4 regions of the Streptomyces sp. CA-111067 genome follow, and region 4 is predicted to be linked to each of the others. Evidence: riboswitches for the same ligand, from Rfam matches in the RefSeq annotation. Region 4 holds a riboswitch; each other region holds the start of a gene.
The links. A riboswitch is a leader RNA that binds a small molecule or an ion and turns the genes downstream of it on or off. The one in region 4 is predicted to bind S-adenosylmethionine.

Region 1 (3,788 bases), 3.3 Mb from region 4:
CGTCGGCCGACGACGATCCGTAGTGGTCGGAGTTGTACTGGAGGTCGAGGGTGACCGGAGTGCTCACCCCGGCCGCGGACAGGACCTGCGCCGCCGCGGCCTTGTCGGGGCCGCCCTGCCTGTCGCCGTAGAGCGACTTGAGCGCGGGGGAGGCGCCGGTGATGCCGTCCGGCACCGAGCCGTACAGCGGCTGGAAGGTGTTCTTGTAGACCTGCGAGGCCAGTTGGGCCCGGTTCACGGAGTCGGCCACGGCCTGCCGGACGGCCAGCGCCTTGGCCGGGTCGGCCTGCCGGGTGGCCGAACCGTAGGGCTGCGTCTTGAAGTTGAACACGATGAAGCGGATGCCGTTGCCCGACCCGGTGTGCACGGTGATGCCCTGCTTGCCGGCCAGGTCGTGCAGGTCGGTGACCGTCAGCGTGCGGTAGACCGCGTCGATGGTGCCCTGCTGCACGTCGAGCTTGAGGTTGCCGGCGTCGGTGTAGTACTTCAGCTGGACCCGGGCGGTCTTCGGGGTGCCGAGCAGGCCCCGGTAGCCGCTGTTGGCGGTGAACGAGATCAGCGAGTTCTTCTGGTAGCTGCCGATCGCGTACGGGCCCTCCCACGGCTTCGCGGCGACGACGGCGGTGTCGTCGAGGATCCGGTCGGCGGGGAAGACCTGCTCGTCGGCGATGTAGCCGGCCGCGGTGGACAGCACCTGCGGGAAGAGCGTGTCGTCGGCGGACCTGAGGGTGAAGACGACCGTGGTGGGGTTCGGCGCCGCCACCGAGGCGAGGTTGTGGAGCAGCGACGAGGGGCCGTTCTTGTCGGCGATCCGCAGCTGCCGGTCGAAGCTGAACTTCACGTCGGAAGACGTCAGTTGGTGCCCGTTGGCGAAGGTCAGCCCGGCCTTGAGGGTGGCGGTGTACTCCTTGGGGCCGGTCAGCTTCACCGCCGAGGCCAGGTTGGGCACCACCTGCGAGGAGCCGTTCCTGGTGGTGAGCAGGGTGGCGTACACCTCGTCCTCGACAGTGCCGGAGCCGGCGTCCCAGGAGCCGGCCGGGTCAAGGCTGGTCACCTGGTCGGTGGTGCCGATGGTCAGGGCCTTCGCCGCGGAGCCGGTGGCGCCGGGCCCGTCGTCGTTCTTCGCGCTCGTGCAGGCGGTGAGGGTCAGCAGTGCGGCGGCGCCGGCTAACAGCGCGCCGCGGCCGTGCCGGATCGGTCCGATCTGACGGGGCATGAGGATTCTCGTTTCCGGGCAGGGGAGAGGGGCACCCGACCGGCCGTCAGGCCGGTGGCGCTGTGCTGTGTGCCTGGAGAAGCTGTGCGCCAGGAGAAGGTGCCTGGCGAAAGGGCGTGCGGAGGGGGCGGGCGGCCGGCCTCAGCGGACCGGGCGCGCCCCGGGACACAGTGCGCTGCTCACCCGGAGCAGATCGACGTGGCGCCGGGTGGCGCGCAGCTCGAAGGACCCGTGCGGATGGCACACGCCGGCGGAGTGTCGTACTCGCACGTGGATCACCTCGCACTCATCCGGCCCTGGGGCCTCGCGCTTACAGAACGGCCGTCCGTCCTGTCGGGTCGTCACCTGGAGCACCCCACCGCGGCGGAGGGTTGCCGGTCAGCGAGCCAGGGCTTGATGCTGACGCTCATAACCGTGAATCACGCTAGCCGCTCGGAAGGCTTTGGGCAATGCCCACCTTCGGCCACCGACCCGTTCATCCCCCACCCGCACCGCGACCCGCGCCGGTCGTTATCGCGCCATGTCGCCGACCGGAAGCGGTGATGCGCGGCCTCCCGCCCGCGCGCTTCGTAAGGTCGCGGTATGACCACCGAAGCCGTCGTCGACCTCGCCGCACTCGGCGAGGACTTCCGCCGCGACCCCTACCCGCTCTACGCCGAGCTGCGGGCTCGCGGACCGGTCCACCGGGTGCTGATGCCCGAGGGCCACGAGGCGTGGCTGGTCGTCGGGTACGAGGCGGGCCGCGCCGCGCTGTCCGACGCCAGGCTGTCCAAGGTGTGGGCGAAGGCCGCGCCCCGGCTGGAGCTGCGGCAGAAGGCGGCCGGGCGCACCATGCTGAGCTCCGATCCGCCGTCGCACACCCGCCTGCGCCGGCTCGCGGCCCGGGAGTTCACCCCGCGGCGGGTGGCGGCGATGGAGCCCCGGGTGCGGGAGATCGCCGGCGGCTTGCTCGACGCGATGGCGGCGGAACCGTCCCGCCGCGCCGACCTCGTGGACGCCCTCGCCTTCCCGCTGCCGATCGCCGTGATCTGCGAGCTCCTCGGCGTCCCGTTCCTCGACCACGACCGGTTCCGCCACTGGTCCAACACCTCCCTGGGAGGCGCCGAGCCCGATGCCCGCCGAGCGGCGGAGGAGGCGCTGAACGGCTATCTCGGCGCCCTGCTCGCCGCCAAGCGGGCCATGCACGGCGACGACCTGATGAGCGCGCTGATCCACACCGCCGACGAGGACGGCGACCGGCTCAGCGGCGAGGAACTGCTCGGGATGGCGTGGCTGCTGCTGGTCGCCGGGCACGAGACCACCGTCAACCTGATCGCGAACGGCGTCCTGGCGCTGCTCACCCACCCCGACCAGTGGGCCGCGCTGCGCGCCGACCCCGACGGCCTGCTCGACGGGGCGGTGGAGGAGATCCTGCGCTACGACGGGCCGGTGGAGACCACCACCTTCCGCTTCACCACGGAGCCGGTGCCGATCGGCGGCGCGGTGATCCCCGGCGACGGGCAGCTGGTGCTGATCGCGATCGGCGACGCCGGACGGGACGGGGCCCGCTTCCCCGGCCCCGACGCGTTCGACATCCGCCGCGACACGCGCGGCCACCTGGCCTTCGGCCACGGCCTGCACTACTGCCTGGGCGCGCCGCTGGCCCGGCTGGAGGCCCGGATCGCGCTGCGCGGACTGCTCGAACGGTTCCCCGGGCTGGCGCTCGACGCCGATCCCGGCACCCTCAGCCGGCGCGGCGGCCTGCTGATCCGCGGTCCCGAGCGGCTGCCGGTGCGCTGGTGATCGGACTCGGCAGGACGGGGACGGCGGCCCACGTCACCGTCAGGACAGCAGCAGGCCGACCGCGGTCAGGGCGGCCCCGAAGGCGAGGAAGAAGACGAGCAGCAGCAGACCGCCGGCCGCCAGCAGCCGGTCGCCGAGGAGGCCGAGGCTGATGACGGACGGGTCGGAGCGGGCGTAGCGCACGCCGACCTCGCGGCCGGTCCAGTCGCGGCGGCCCGAGCTGCCGAACGGGCAGACGGCGGTGACCAGATGGCCGTCACGGGTGGTGAAGGTGACGACCGGGGTGAACACGACACCGGGCCCCGGCGCCTCGTCGGTGTCGTACCGGGACGCCAGCACGGCGACGACCTGCCCGGCGGTGATGTCCCGCGCGGCCAGCCGCGCCCGGCGGCGGGCCCGTTCGGCCGCCGTGAGCACCAGCACCGTCGCACTGCCCGCCGCCCACAGCACGCCGAAGCCGACCAGCGCGGCATGGAAGCCGCCCTCGGTGGTGAAGCGGGCGACCAGCGCGGCGACGGGGACGAACAGGCCGACGGCGAGCGCCACTTGGTCACGGTCCGGGGCGCGCGGCCCGGTCACCACCCGGAACTGCTCCGGCCGGCCCGGCGGGTAGCGCACCTCGACCCTGCGGCCGAGCCAGGCCGCGTCCAGCCGGCCGCCCCGCCGTCCCCCCGTGCCGAGCACGGTCTCCCGCCCGGTGTCCGGCGCGACGAAGGCGATCTCGGCGGGGATCCCCGCCGCCCGGAAGGCGCCCTCCTTCGCCGGTTCCCGTACCCGCACCACCCGGGCC
Region 2 (3,788 bases), 1.6 Mb from region 4:
GCCGTCGGCGCGCCGGGCGACCTTCCGGCTGGCGCCGCCGCCCGCGAGGTAGGGCTCGGCGTCCCGCAGCCAGTCGGCGCGGCCGGCCAGCACGCCGGAGCCGAAGGGCGCGTAGAGCTTGTGGCCGGAGAACGCGACCCAGTCCACGTCGAGCGCGGTGACGTCCACCGGGTGGTGCGGGGCGAGCTGGGCGGCGTCCAGGACGATCCGGGCGCCGTGCCGGTGCGCGGCGGCGGCCAGTTCGCGTACCGGCCAGATCTCGCCGGTGACGTTGGACGCGCCGGTGACGCACACCAGCTTGGGTCCCTTGGGGGCGCCGTGCAGGGCCACGTCCAGGGCGGCGACCGCCTGTTCGGGGGTGCGCGGCGCCGGCAGACAGGTCACGACGGCGTCCTGCGCGCGGTCCCAGGGCAGCAGCGAGGCGTGGTGCTCGGTCTCGAAGACGAACACGTGGGTGCCGGCCGGGATGACGGCGGCCAGCAGGTTCAGCGAGTCGGTGGTGGACCGGGTGAAGATCAGCTGGTCCTCGGGGCGGCAGCCGAGGAACTCCGCCACCGTGGCCCGGCTCTGCTCGAACAGGTCGGTGGACAGCTGCGAGAGGTAGCCGGCGCCGCGGTGCACGCTGCCGTAGTAGGGGGCGTACGCGGCCACGTCGTCCCAGACCCGCTGGAGGGCGGGGGCGCTGGCGGCGTAGTCGAGGGCGGCGTAGGTCACCTCGCCGCCGGTGACCAGCGGCACCAGCACGTCCCTGCCGAGGACCGGCAGAACAGGCGAAGGGGTACAAATCTCACGATCGACGGCAGAGGTGGTCACAGTCACGGCGAACTCCCGGGGGAAAGCAGGCGTCAGCGCACTCGGACCGGACCGCAGGGGGCTGCGGAGCCGGGCGGCGCTTGGTACATCGGGCGGAATTGCAGATACGGAACGCAGAACCGGGGCCGACAGGCCCTATCGCATTCGCTTGCGCATGAGAGAACTCCCCAAGTCCGGCTTGCTATGAGCCTCGCTGCTCACAGCCTGGTCATCACCCGGGGCACCCCGCCTCGGACGGAGGGTTGCCGGACAGCGAGCCGGGGCCTTTGCGCTGTCACTCGTGACCTGAAAAGCATTCTGCCATATGCCGGAACGCGCACAAGATGCTGTCCGGACATTGGGACGGCATCTTGTGCGCGCGGCACGGATCGTCAGGCGTTGGTGGCGGCCACCCAGCGGTCGAGCACGGCCGCCGCGGCGCCCGAGTCGATCGACTCCGCGGCCGTCACCATGCCCGCCGCGATCTGCTCCTCCAGCGATCCGCCGGCCGGGTTGAGCGCGACCAGGGCGGCCGCGGAGTTCAGCAGCACCGCGTCCCTGACCGGCCCGGTCTCGCCGGCCAGCACCCGGCGGGCGACCTTTGCGTTGTAGGCCGGGTCGGCGCCGCGCAGCGCCTCAACCGGCACGATCGGCAGGCCGACGTCCCGCGGGTCGAAGGACACCTGCTCGACCTTGCCGCCACCGACCACCCACACCTGCGAGGTGGCCGTCGTGGTCAGCTCGTCCAGGCCGTCGTCACCGCGGAAGACCAGCGCGGACGAGCCGCGCTCGGCCAGCACGCCGGCCATGATCGGCGCGGCCCGCAGGTTGGCGACCCCGGTGGCCTGGGCGCGTACCCGGGCCGGGTTGGTCAGCGGGCCGAGGAAGTTGAACGTGGTCGCCACGCCCAGCTCCCTGCGGGCCGCCGCCACATGGCGCAGGGCCGGGTGGAACCTGGCGGCGAAGCAGAACGTGATGCCCGCTTCCGCCGCGACCTCCACGACCCGCTCCGGGGTCAGCTCCAGGTTGACGCCGAGGAGTCCGAGGACGTCGGAGGCGCCGCTCGCGGAGGACGCGGCGCGGTTGCCGTGCTTGACGACCTTCGTGCCGGTGCCGGCCACCACTATGGCGGACATCGTGGAGATGTTGACGGTCCTGGCGCGGTCGCCGCCGGTGCCGACGATGTCCACGGACGGGCCGGGGACCTCGATGGTGATGGCGTGCGCGTACATGGCCCTGACCATGCCGGCGACTTCCTGCACGGTCTCGCCCTTGGCGCGCAGGGCGACCGCGAACCCGGCGATCTGCACGTCGGTGGCTTCGCCGTTCATGATGGCGTTCATCGCCCAGTCGGTGTCGTCCTCGGCGAGGTCCTGGCGGGCGATCAGGGTGGTCAGTATGTCGGGCCAGGAACGCGGAGCCGTGCGGTCGCCTCCGGCGGGGTTCACAACGCTCATGGTCACGCTCCTGAAAAGGGGCCTCTGCTGGGCCCGCCCAGCCTATCCACGCAAGGCGCAGGGCAAGCCTTACCGCCCGCACTGCGGACACCCCCGCCCGAGGTTCACCTTCGACTGCGGCACCGTCGTGGCTCGTCGCGCAGTTCCCCGCGCCCCTGGTGATGCCGGGGCACAACGCACCGGGCCGGTGGCCGCCCCCGGCTGGGGCGGGCCACCGGCCCGGTTGAAGCGTCGAGCTAAGCGGAACGGCTAGTGATGGCCGTGGCCGCTGGTGATCTCCTCGTATTCCTCCACCGTCGGCTTCGGAATCTGGCTCTGCTCGCCGTAGAAACCGCGGGAGAGCTTCGCGCGCACCTTGTCGATCGGGTTGACCTTGCGGTGCACCCCGTTCTCGTCGACCTCGGGGCCGAGCTCGAACGGCTGCGGCTGGACGTGGGCGGTGAGGATGTGCCGCTGCTCCTGCGAGAGCGGCTCGTGCACCTCGATGAACTCGCCGTGCGGCAGCCGCTTGATGATGCCGCTCTCCCGGCCGTGCAGCACCTTGTCGCGGTCCCGTCGCTGGAGCCCCATGCAGATCCTTCTGGTCGCGAAGAACGCCAGCGCCGGCAGGACGAAGAAGCTCACCCTGACGAACCAGGTGATCGCGTTGATCGACAGATGGAAGTGCGTCGCCCAGATGTCGTTGCCGCCACCGATCAGCAGCACGAAGTAGAGCACCAGCCAGGCCACACCGAGTCCCGTCCGCACCGGACGGTTCCGCGGCCGGTCCAGCAGGTGGTGCTCCCGTTTGTCGCCGGTCACCCACGACTCGATGAACGGGTACACCGCGATCGAGATCAGCACCAGCGGGAAGATCATCAGTGGCACGAACACGCCGAGCGCCAGGGTGTGGCCCCAGCCTCTGATCTCCCAGCCCGGCATCACACGGATCAGGCCCTCGGAGAAGCCCATGTACCAGTCGGGCTGCGCGCCGGTGGACACCTGGTCCGGCCGGTAGGGGCCCATCTCCCAGATCGGGTTGATGGTGGCGATCGCGGCGATGGCGGCGATGATGCCGAAGACCAGGAAGAAGAAGCCGCCCGCCTTGGCCGTGTAGATCGGCAGCAGCGGCGCGCCGACGACGTTCTTCTCGGTCTTGCCGGCACCCGGGAACTGGGTGTGCTTGTGGTAGAAGATCAGGATCAGGTGCGCGGTCAGCAGGCCGGCCATGATCCCTGGGAACAGCAGGATGTGCACCGAGTAGAACAGCGACACGAAGCTGTGGCCCGGGAACTCGCCGCCGAACATGAACATCGACAGATACGTGCCGACCACCGGCGTGGAGAGCACCGCGCCCTCGGTGAACCTGACGCCCGTACCGGACAGCAGGTCGTCGGGCAGCGAGTAGCCGGTGAAGCCCTCGAACATGCCGATGAACAGCAGCGTCCAGCCGAACAGCCAGTTGAGCTCACGCGGCTTGCGGAACCCGCCGGTGAAGAACACCCGCATCATGTGGGTGATCATGCCGGCGATGAAGATCAGTGCCGACCAGTGGTGGAT
Region 3 (3,788 bases), 200 kb from region 4:
CTGCTCGTCGCGGATCTCGCCGATGACCGCCGCCGCCTGGCCCGCGTCGTGCGGGGTGACGAAGCCGAGGTCGGTGGAGCCCGCGACCAGCCGGAAGGGCTCGGTGCGGTGCGCGAGCGCGGCGACCAGCGGCTGGCCCTGCGGCGGACGCGGGGTGATCGAGGGGCCCTTGACGCTGAAGTGCCGGCTCTCGAAGTCGATGTAGTGCAGCTTGTCGCGGTCGATGAAGCGGCCGGTGGCCACATCGCGGATCTCGGCCTCGTCCTCCCAGCTGTCCCACAGCCGCCGCACCGCCTCCACGTAGTCGGCGGCCTCGCCGAACAGGTCCTGGAGCAGGGCGAGTCCGGCCGGCGAGTCGAGTTCGCTGACCGGCAGCCGGGGCAGCGTGCGGCGGCCGAAGTGCGCGGCCTCGTCGGCCTTGCCCGACACCCTGACCTGCACGCCGGCCCGGCCGCCGCTGACGTAGTCGAGGGTGGCGATCGCCTTGGACAGGTGGAAGGGCTCGGTGTGGGTGACCACCGCGGTCGGCACCAGTCCGATGTGCCGGGTCAGCGGGGCGATCCGGGCGGCGGTGAGCACCGCGTCCAGCCGGCCGCGCACCTGGTCGGTGCGGTTGTCGGAGCCGGCGGGGCTGTTGAAGGGCGGGCCCTGCGGGCCGAGCGAGTCCTCGATGGTGATCAGGTCGAGCAGGCCGCGTTCGGCCTCGGCGGCCAGGCCGGCCCAGTACGGGGCGCCGAACAGGTCGGCGGGCCGGGCGTCGGCCTCCCGCCAGGCCGCGGGGTGCCAGCCCGCGCCGTCGAGGGCGACGGCCAGATGGAGGTGGGTGGTCGGACGGGACATGGGCGTACCGCTTCCTGCTCGGATCTGCGCGGACGGGTCGCAGGCGGACGGCCGCTCACCGGGCCTGGCGGCGTAACGGCCTTGAGAAGTAAGGGAGTTGCCGCTTCGTTGCGGCGTGGCGGGGTTGCGGCATGAGCGGCATGAGCCGCGTGAGCGGCGCGCCGGCGGGCGCGGGCATGCCGGACGGGGCCCGCGCCGGGCGCACGGCCCAGGGCGGGTTCGGCGGAGACGAGGGGGAGGGCGGAGCGGGGAGAGCGCGGCCGGAGGTCAGCCGGCGGTGCGCGGCAGCGCGGCGGTCCGGAACTCCGGACAGCGGGGCGCGGTCGCCGGTGCGCCCGGACACAGGGCGCCGGCGACACGCTGGAGGTCGATGTGCCGGCGGGAGAACATGAGGATGCCCGGCATCGACCGCTCAGTGGTCTTCCGCACCGCCGACACCTCCCCGTCCCGATCGGCTCGCGCCTGTTCGAGCTCGCACTTGCCGAGCCGTCTTCGGCTCCGCCGGGTCGTCACCTGGAGCACCCCACCGCGACAGAGGGTTGCCGGTCAGCCGGCCAGGGCCTTGGTTGCTGACGCTCATGACCTGCAAGCACGGTAACTCCGTCGCGCGCTCGAACACAATCCCCTCCCGCCCGGAGTGACCTGCGTCGCTCCGGCCCGGTCGGGGCGGCCGGGGGATTGTCCAACCGCCGCCCTGCGGTTAACGTGCTGTAGGCATAGGCCCTTCTGAGCGGGCCACCAGAGCGACGCGACCGAGGGGATGGGACACATGGACGCCGACCGGCGCGACCACGAGCTGTGCCCCCGCGGCTCGTTCCAGACCCCGGTGACCCGGCGGCATGTCGACCTGCTCCGGGTCAGCAGCGCGCTGTGTCCGGAAACGCCCGCGGTCCACTGACCGTTCGACGGCGACGCGCCGGAGCCTGAGCGCTCGGTGAACGCGCGCCGCACCGCATTCCCGCTGAGCCGCCGTTCGCCCTCGTCCCGTCTTTCCGGGATCGACGGTTCGCCCGGCCGGCCTCGAACTCCCGCTCGCTCCTCGGCAGTTGACGTGGCGCCGGTCATCGGCGTGCGGCCGGGACGTGCGCGCCCACGCCTCCTTACGCCTTCCTCCCGGTAGCCGCCCGCGGCGCACCGGCCCCCGCGCGGGGCCGTCGCGCCCGCATGCGCGCCGCCGCGGTACCCCGACGAGACGGGAACCCCGCCGATGACCCAGCACGACACCTCAGGACCGGCCACCGCCGCGCCGGGACACCCGCCGCCCGACCCCGCACCCACGCCTCCCGACCTGTCCAAAGCGGCGGGCCGGACGCCGGACGGCCGACCGTCGGACAGCGGGGCCCTGGACCGCCGTTCCCTGGACCGCAGGCCCGACGACGAGGAGCTGCTGTCCGCGAAGCTGGTGCCGCTGCGCCACCCCGGCCAGTGGATCTCCGCGGCCGTGCTGCTCGTACTGTTCGCGATGCTGGTCCACACCCTGGTCGCCAACGACCGCTTCCAGTGGCACGTCGTCGGCCACTACTTCCTGCGCGGCTCGATCATGCACGGCCTCGAACTCACCTTGTGGCTCACCGCCGCCGTGATGTCCAGCGGCTACCTGCTCGGCATCGGGGTGGCCGCGATGCGGCTGTCCCGCAACCCGGTGCTGAGCTCGCTGAGCTTCGGCTTCGTCTGGCTGATCCGCTCGGTGCCGCCGCTGGTGCAGCTGCTCTTCTGGTACGAACTCGCCTCGCTCTACCCGCGGTTGTCGGTGGGCGTGCCGTTCGGCCACGAGTTCGCCGGGGTGCAGACCGCGCACCTGTTCAGCGGCATCCTGGCCGCCTACGTCGGGCTCACCCTCGATGTGGCGGCGCTGTCCGCGGAGATCGTGCGCGGCGGCATCCTGTCCGTCGACCCCGGGCAGCGCGAGGCCGCGAAGGCGCTGGGGCTCGGCGAGGGGCGGATCTTCCGCAGGATCGTGCTGCCGCAGGCCATGCCGGCGATCATCCCGTCGTCGGGCAACCTGCTGATCGGGATGCTCAAGGCGACCTCGATCGTCAGCGTCATCGCCGTCCAGGACCTGCTGTACTCCACCCAGTTGATCTACAACCAGAACTTCCTGATCATGCCGCTGCTGCTGGTCGCGACCATCTGGTACATCATCCTGACCACGCTGCTGTCGATCGGGCAGTTCTACGTCGAGCGCTACTACGCGCGCGGCAGCGACCGGTCGGACAAGCCGCCGTCCCGCGGTCTGTGGCAGGTGACGCGGTCCAACATCCCGCTGTTCGGCTCGGCCAAGTCGCCGCTCGCGGGGCTGTCATGACCGCCGCCGACGACCGTCCGCTGGTGCGGATCAGGGGCCTGCGCAAGAGCTTCGGCGCGAACGTCGTGCTCGACGGCATCGACCTGGACGTGCGCGAGGGCGAGGTCACCGTGCTGCTCGGCCCGTCGGGCTCGGGCAAGTCCACGCTGCTGCGCTGCGTGAACCATCTGGAGAAGCCGGACGGCGGCTTCGTGGAGATCGGCGGCGAGATCGTCGGCTACCGGCAGGGCGCCGGACGGAGCGGCGGGCGTCCCAGCGCCGAACGCCCCAGCGGCGGCCGGCTGCACGAGCTGCCGAACCGGGCGATCACCCGGCAGCGGGCCCAAGTGGGCATGGTCTTCCAGCAGTTCAACCTCTTCCCGCATCTGACCGTGCTCGACAACATCACCGAGGCGCCGGTCGCGGTGCGCGGCATCCCCAAGAAGCAGGCCGTGGCCCGGGCCCGCGAACTGGTCGCCCGGGTCGGGCTGGCCGGCCGGGAGGACTCCTATCCCCGGCAGATGTCCGGCGGCCAGCAGCAGCGGGTGGCCATCGCCCGTGCGCTCGCCATGGAGCCGCGGCTGCTGCTCTTCGACGAGCCGACCAGCGCGCTCGATCCCGAACTCGTCGGCGAGGTGCTCGCGGTGATGCAGGATCTGGCCCT
Region 4 (3,788 bases):
AGGGTGCGGTAACCGTCCATCTGTATCGCGCTGTAGTGGACGAAGACATCCGCACCACCGTCGACCGCGATGAAGCCGTAGCCCTTCTCCGCGTTGAACCACTTGACGGTGCCCTGAGCCATTCCTAACTCCCCTATTACTGGCCCTATCGCGGCCCCGCGCTCCGCGGGCCCGGGTCAGACCTCACCCCGGGTAGGACCCCTTACCTTCGGCAGGGAGAGCCACGAGAGGTGTGCGCCGGAACGCGTCGACCGCGGCTGAATGTATCTGCACGGATGCCCAGTGCAACAGGTCAATCGGACGAGAATTCTTGGCGTGACCGATCGGAAATAGCCCGTGATAAATCGATAATGCGGGGCATCTCGGGCCTGACATAGCTCACCAACGGGACATTCGTCACGTGAATTTGGCGATAAATCGCCGCACTGACCGTCGATGGGGGGCACTTGCCCCCGGCAACCGTACAACTTTGAAACTTCCGCCCCGCACCCGCCCCCTCCCGTGCCAGGTGCAACAGTGCCCCGCTCACCACAAAGGGGTGAACGGGGCACATTTCGGCGGGTCTCACACCGCCGGCCGCCGACCGACGTCAGATCTTTGTCAGATCAGTGTGCGGGATGGTTCAACCACCCGCGACCGCGGGAATGATCGAGACGCTGGCGCCGTCCGGAACAGCCGTGGCGAGACCCTCGGAAAAGCGGACATCGTCATCATTTACATACACGTTGACGAAACGACGGAGCTTTCCGGTGTCATCAAGAACCCGAGCGGAAATACCCGCGTGATTCTCCTCCAGCGACGCGATGACCTCGGCGAGCGTGCCGCCCTCGGCCGGCACCTCGGCCTGGCCGCCGGTGTACGTACGCAGGATGGTCGGGATACGGACGGATGCACTCATGCGAGGCCAGCCTCTCGGAACGCGGCAACGGTCGGGCGGATGGTCGCGGTGGGTCCGGTGGTCGGTGCCACCGCGTCCAGGGTCTTCAGGCCGTCGCCGGTGTTGAGTACGACGGTCTCGGCGGCCGGGTCGAGCTGCCCGGACTCGATCAGCTTGCGCAGCACTCCCACCGTCACCCCGCCGGCGGTCTCCGCGAAGATGCCCTCAGTGCGCGCCAGCAGCTTGATGGCGTCCACGATCTGCTCGTCGTTGACGTCCTCCACCGCGCCGCCGGTCCGCCGGGCGATGTCCAGCACGTACGGGCCGTCCGCCGGGTTGCCGATGGCCAGCGACTTGGCGATGGTGTCCGGCTTCACCGGCCGTACGACGTCCAGCCCGGCCTTGAACGCGGCCGAGACCGGCGAGCAGCCCTCGGCCTGGGCACCGTAGATCTTGTATGCCTTGTCCGGCACCAGGCCGAGCTTGATCAGCTCCTGCAGCCCCTTGTCGATCTTGGTGAGCTGGGATCCTGAGGCGATCGGGATCACCAGGTTGTCCGGCAGGTGCCAGCCGAGCTGCTCGGCGATCTCGTAGGCCAGCGTCTTGGAGCCCTCGCCGTAGTAGGGGCGCAGGTTGACGTTGACGAAGCCCCAGCCCTCGCCGATCGGGTCGCCGATCAGCTCCGAGCAGAAACGGTTCACGTCGTCGTAGCCGCCCTCGATCGCGACCAGCTCGCCGCCGTAGACCGCGGCCATCACGACCTTGCCGGCCTCCAGGTCGTGCGGGATGAACACGCAGGAGCGGAAGCCGGCCCGGGCGGCGGCGGCGCCGACCGCGCCGGCCAGGTTGCCGGTGGAGGAGCAGGACAGCGTGGTGAGGCCGAAGGTGCGGGCCGCCTCAAGGGCGATGGCCACCACGCGGTCCTTGAAGGAGTGCGTCGGGTTGCCGGAGTCGTCCTTGACGTACAGGCCGCCGGTGACGCCCAGCTCGGCGGCCAGGTGGTCGGCCTTGACGAGCTTGGTCCAGCCCGGGTTCAGGTTCGGCTTGGTCTGGACGTCGGCCGGGACCGGCAGCAGCGGGGCGTACCGCCAGATGTTGGCCGGGCCGGCCTCGATCCGGGCGCGCAGCGCCTCCGGGTCGCCGGCGGGGAGGTCGTAGGCCACTTCGAGCGGCCCGAAACACTCCACGCAGGCGAAGATCGGGCTCAGCGGGAAGCGGGTGCCGCACTCCCGGCAGGACAGTGCCGCCGCCGGCCCGAAGGCGGGGGTCGAGGGGTTGTCCTGGGTGCCGGCGATTGTCTGGACAGACATGATGGCGAGGCCCTTTCTCCTCATCTTCCCCGTGACGGACGTCGCCACGAGACGGAATTGGCACCTTCCCCACCGTGTGACCTCGCGGTCGGCGGGAGGGTTGCCGGGGCTTCAACGGGCCGTTCCCTCTGCCCCTCTGGATGAGCGGTATGGCACCGGATGCTCTGGCTCCGGGCGTTTGTCCCGCGCTGACCCCCGGCATGCGGCGGTCATACGCGTTGTTCAAGACTGTAACCGACGAGGGTGACAGCTGAGATGGTCGTCCGGTCCGCGAGATGTGGCGCGCGAGGCCGCGTCGGAACTTTTGTCTGATTATGGCCGGTATCGATGTGTCACGAACCACAAGGAGACGTCCGACGTGCTCGATGAGGTGGAGCGGTGGCTGACCCGCCGGTCCTGGTCGGCGGCCGACCGGCCGCTTGACGTGCTGCTCGCGGCGAAACGGGCCGCCGGGGAGCGGGGCACGATCAGCGTGGTGCTGCCGGCGCTCGACGAGGAGGCGACGGTCGGGGCGATCGTGGCGGCGATCCGCCGGGACCTGATGTCGGCGGCGGTGCCGCTGGTGGACGAGGTGGTGGTGATCGACTCCGGCTCCCGGGACGGCACGGCGGCCGTCGCCGCGGCGGCCGGGGCGCGGGTGGTGCGGCGGGACGAGATCCTGCCGCGGCTGCCGGCCGTGCCGGGCAAGGGCGAGGTGCTGTGGCGGTCGCTGCTGGTGACCAGCGGGGAGATCGTCTGCTTCGTGGACGCGGACCTGCGGGAGTTCGACACGCGGTTCGTCTCCGGGATCGTCGGGCCGCTGCTCACCGAGCCCGGGGTGCAGCTGGTCAAGGCGATGTACGACCGGCCGCTGGAGACCGGCGGGACGGTGCTGCCGGCCGGCGGTGGCCGGGTCACGGAGCTGGTGGCGCGGCCGCTGCTGAACCTGCACTGGCCGCGGCTGGCCGGTTTCGTGCAGCCGCTGGGCGGGGAGTACGCGGCGCGGCGGTCACTGCTTGAGGGGCTGCCGTTTCCGGTGGGCTACGGGGTGGAGCTGGCCATGCTCATCGACGCGCTCGGCGTGGTGGGGCTCGACGGGCTGGCCCAGGTGGACGTCGGCGTGCGCCACCACCGCCACCAGGACGGCCAGGCGCTCGGCCGGATGGCCGCGGCGATCTACCGCACGGCCCAGCTCCGCCTCTCGCGGGGCCTGGTGCGGCCCCGGCTCACGCAGTTCCACCGCGCACCGGGCGGGGGTTTCGCCCCCCGCACCTACGAGGTGGACGCGGACGAACGCCCCCCGATGCGCACGATCCCGGAGTACGCAACCCGGAAGGTGGCGTAGCCGGCCCCGGCCGCACCAGACGCTCCCGGCTACGCCCGGCTTCAGGGGCGCGGGGAACTGCGCGACCAGCCACGACGGCGGCGCGCCTTACCACCGGCCCGAAGGGGCTGGTCCTGTTGTTTCCCGGCCAACGGTCGGTGGTGGGCTGGTGGCGCAGTTCCCCGCGCCCCTGAAAAGCGGTCCGCTCGCGCCTACGCGGCGGGAGCCGCAAAAAGCCGGGGGTGGCCGGGAGCGCACGGTGGACGTTTGAGGGTGCGGGCCGCTGGCTAAGCTGGCC

Region 1: linked by a shared signal. The riboswitch ahead of ACQPW6_RS00755 (putative leader peptide) and the one ahead of thrC (threonine synthase) in region 4 are both predicted to bind S-adenosylmethionine.
Region 2: linked by a shared signal. The riboswitch ahead of ACQPW6_RS08265 (aminotransferase class V-fold PLP-dependent enzyme) and the one ahead of thrC (threonine synthase) in region 4 are both predicted to bind S-adenosylmethionine.
Region 3: linked by a shared signal. The riboswitch ahead of ACQPW6_RS14140 (putative leader peptide) and the one ahead of thrC (threonine synthase) in region 4 are both predicted to bind S-adenosylmethionine.

What each region holds. Positions count from the first base shown of each region.
Region 1 covers NZ_CP192103.1:176,543-180,330, reverse strand. Annotated here, with positions in the region: gene ACQPW6_RS00760 (ABC transporter substrate-binding protein) at 1-1,216, opposite strand, end outside; gene ACQPW6_RS00755 (putative leader peptide) at 1,358-1,462, opposite strand; SAM riboswitch class IV at 1,518-1,630, opposite strand; gene ACQPW6_RS00750 (cytochrome P450 family protein) at 1,799-2,998, shown strand; gene ACQPW6_RS00745 (hypothetical protein) at 3,038-3,788, opposite strand, start outside.
Region 2 covers NZ_CP192103.1:1,892,783-1,896,570, forward strand. Annotated here, with positions in the region: gene ACQPW6_RS08265 (aminotransferase class V-fold PLP-dependent enzyme) at 1-819, opposite strand, end outside; SAM riboswitch class IV at 983-1,099, opposite strand; gene trpD (anthranilate phosphoribosyltransferase) at 1,185-2,249, opposite strand; gene qcrB (cytochrome bc1 complex cytochrome b subunit) at 2,499-3,788, opposite strand, start outside.
Region 3 covers NZ_CP192103.1:3,258,031-3,261,818, forward strand. Annotated here, with positions in the region: gene ACQPW6_RS14135 (LLM class flavin-dependent oxidoreductase) at 1-840, opposite strand, end outside; gene ACQPW6_RS14140 (putative leader peptide) at 1,108-1,269, opposite strand; SAM riboswitch class IV at 1,310-1,424, opposite strand; gene ACQPW6_RS14145 (putative leader peptide) at 1,610-1,738, shown strand; gene ACQPW6_RS14150 (amino acid ABC transporter permease) at 2,048-3,145, shown strand; gene ACQPW6_RS14155 (amino acid ABC transporter ATP-binding protein) at 3,142-3,788, shown strand, end outside.
Region 4 covers NZ_CP192103.1:3,459,148-3,462,935, forward strand. Annotated here, with positions in the region: gene ACQPW6_RS15035 (cold-shock protein) at 1-122, opposite strand, end outside; gene ACQPW6_RS15040 (MoaD/ThiS family protein) at 623-898, opposite strand; gene thrC (threonine synthase) at 895-2,187, opposite strand; SAM riboswitch class I at 2,205-2,334, opposite strand; gene ACQPW6_RS15050 (glucosyl-3-phosphoglycerate synthase) at 2,546-3,511, shown strand.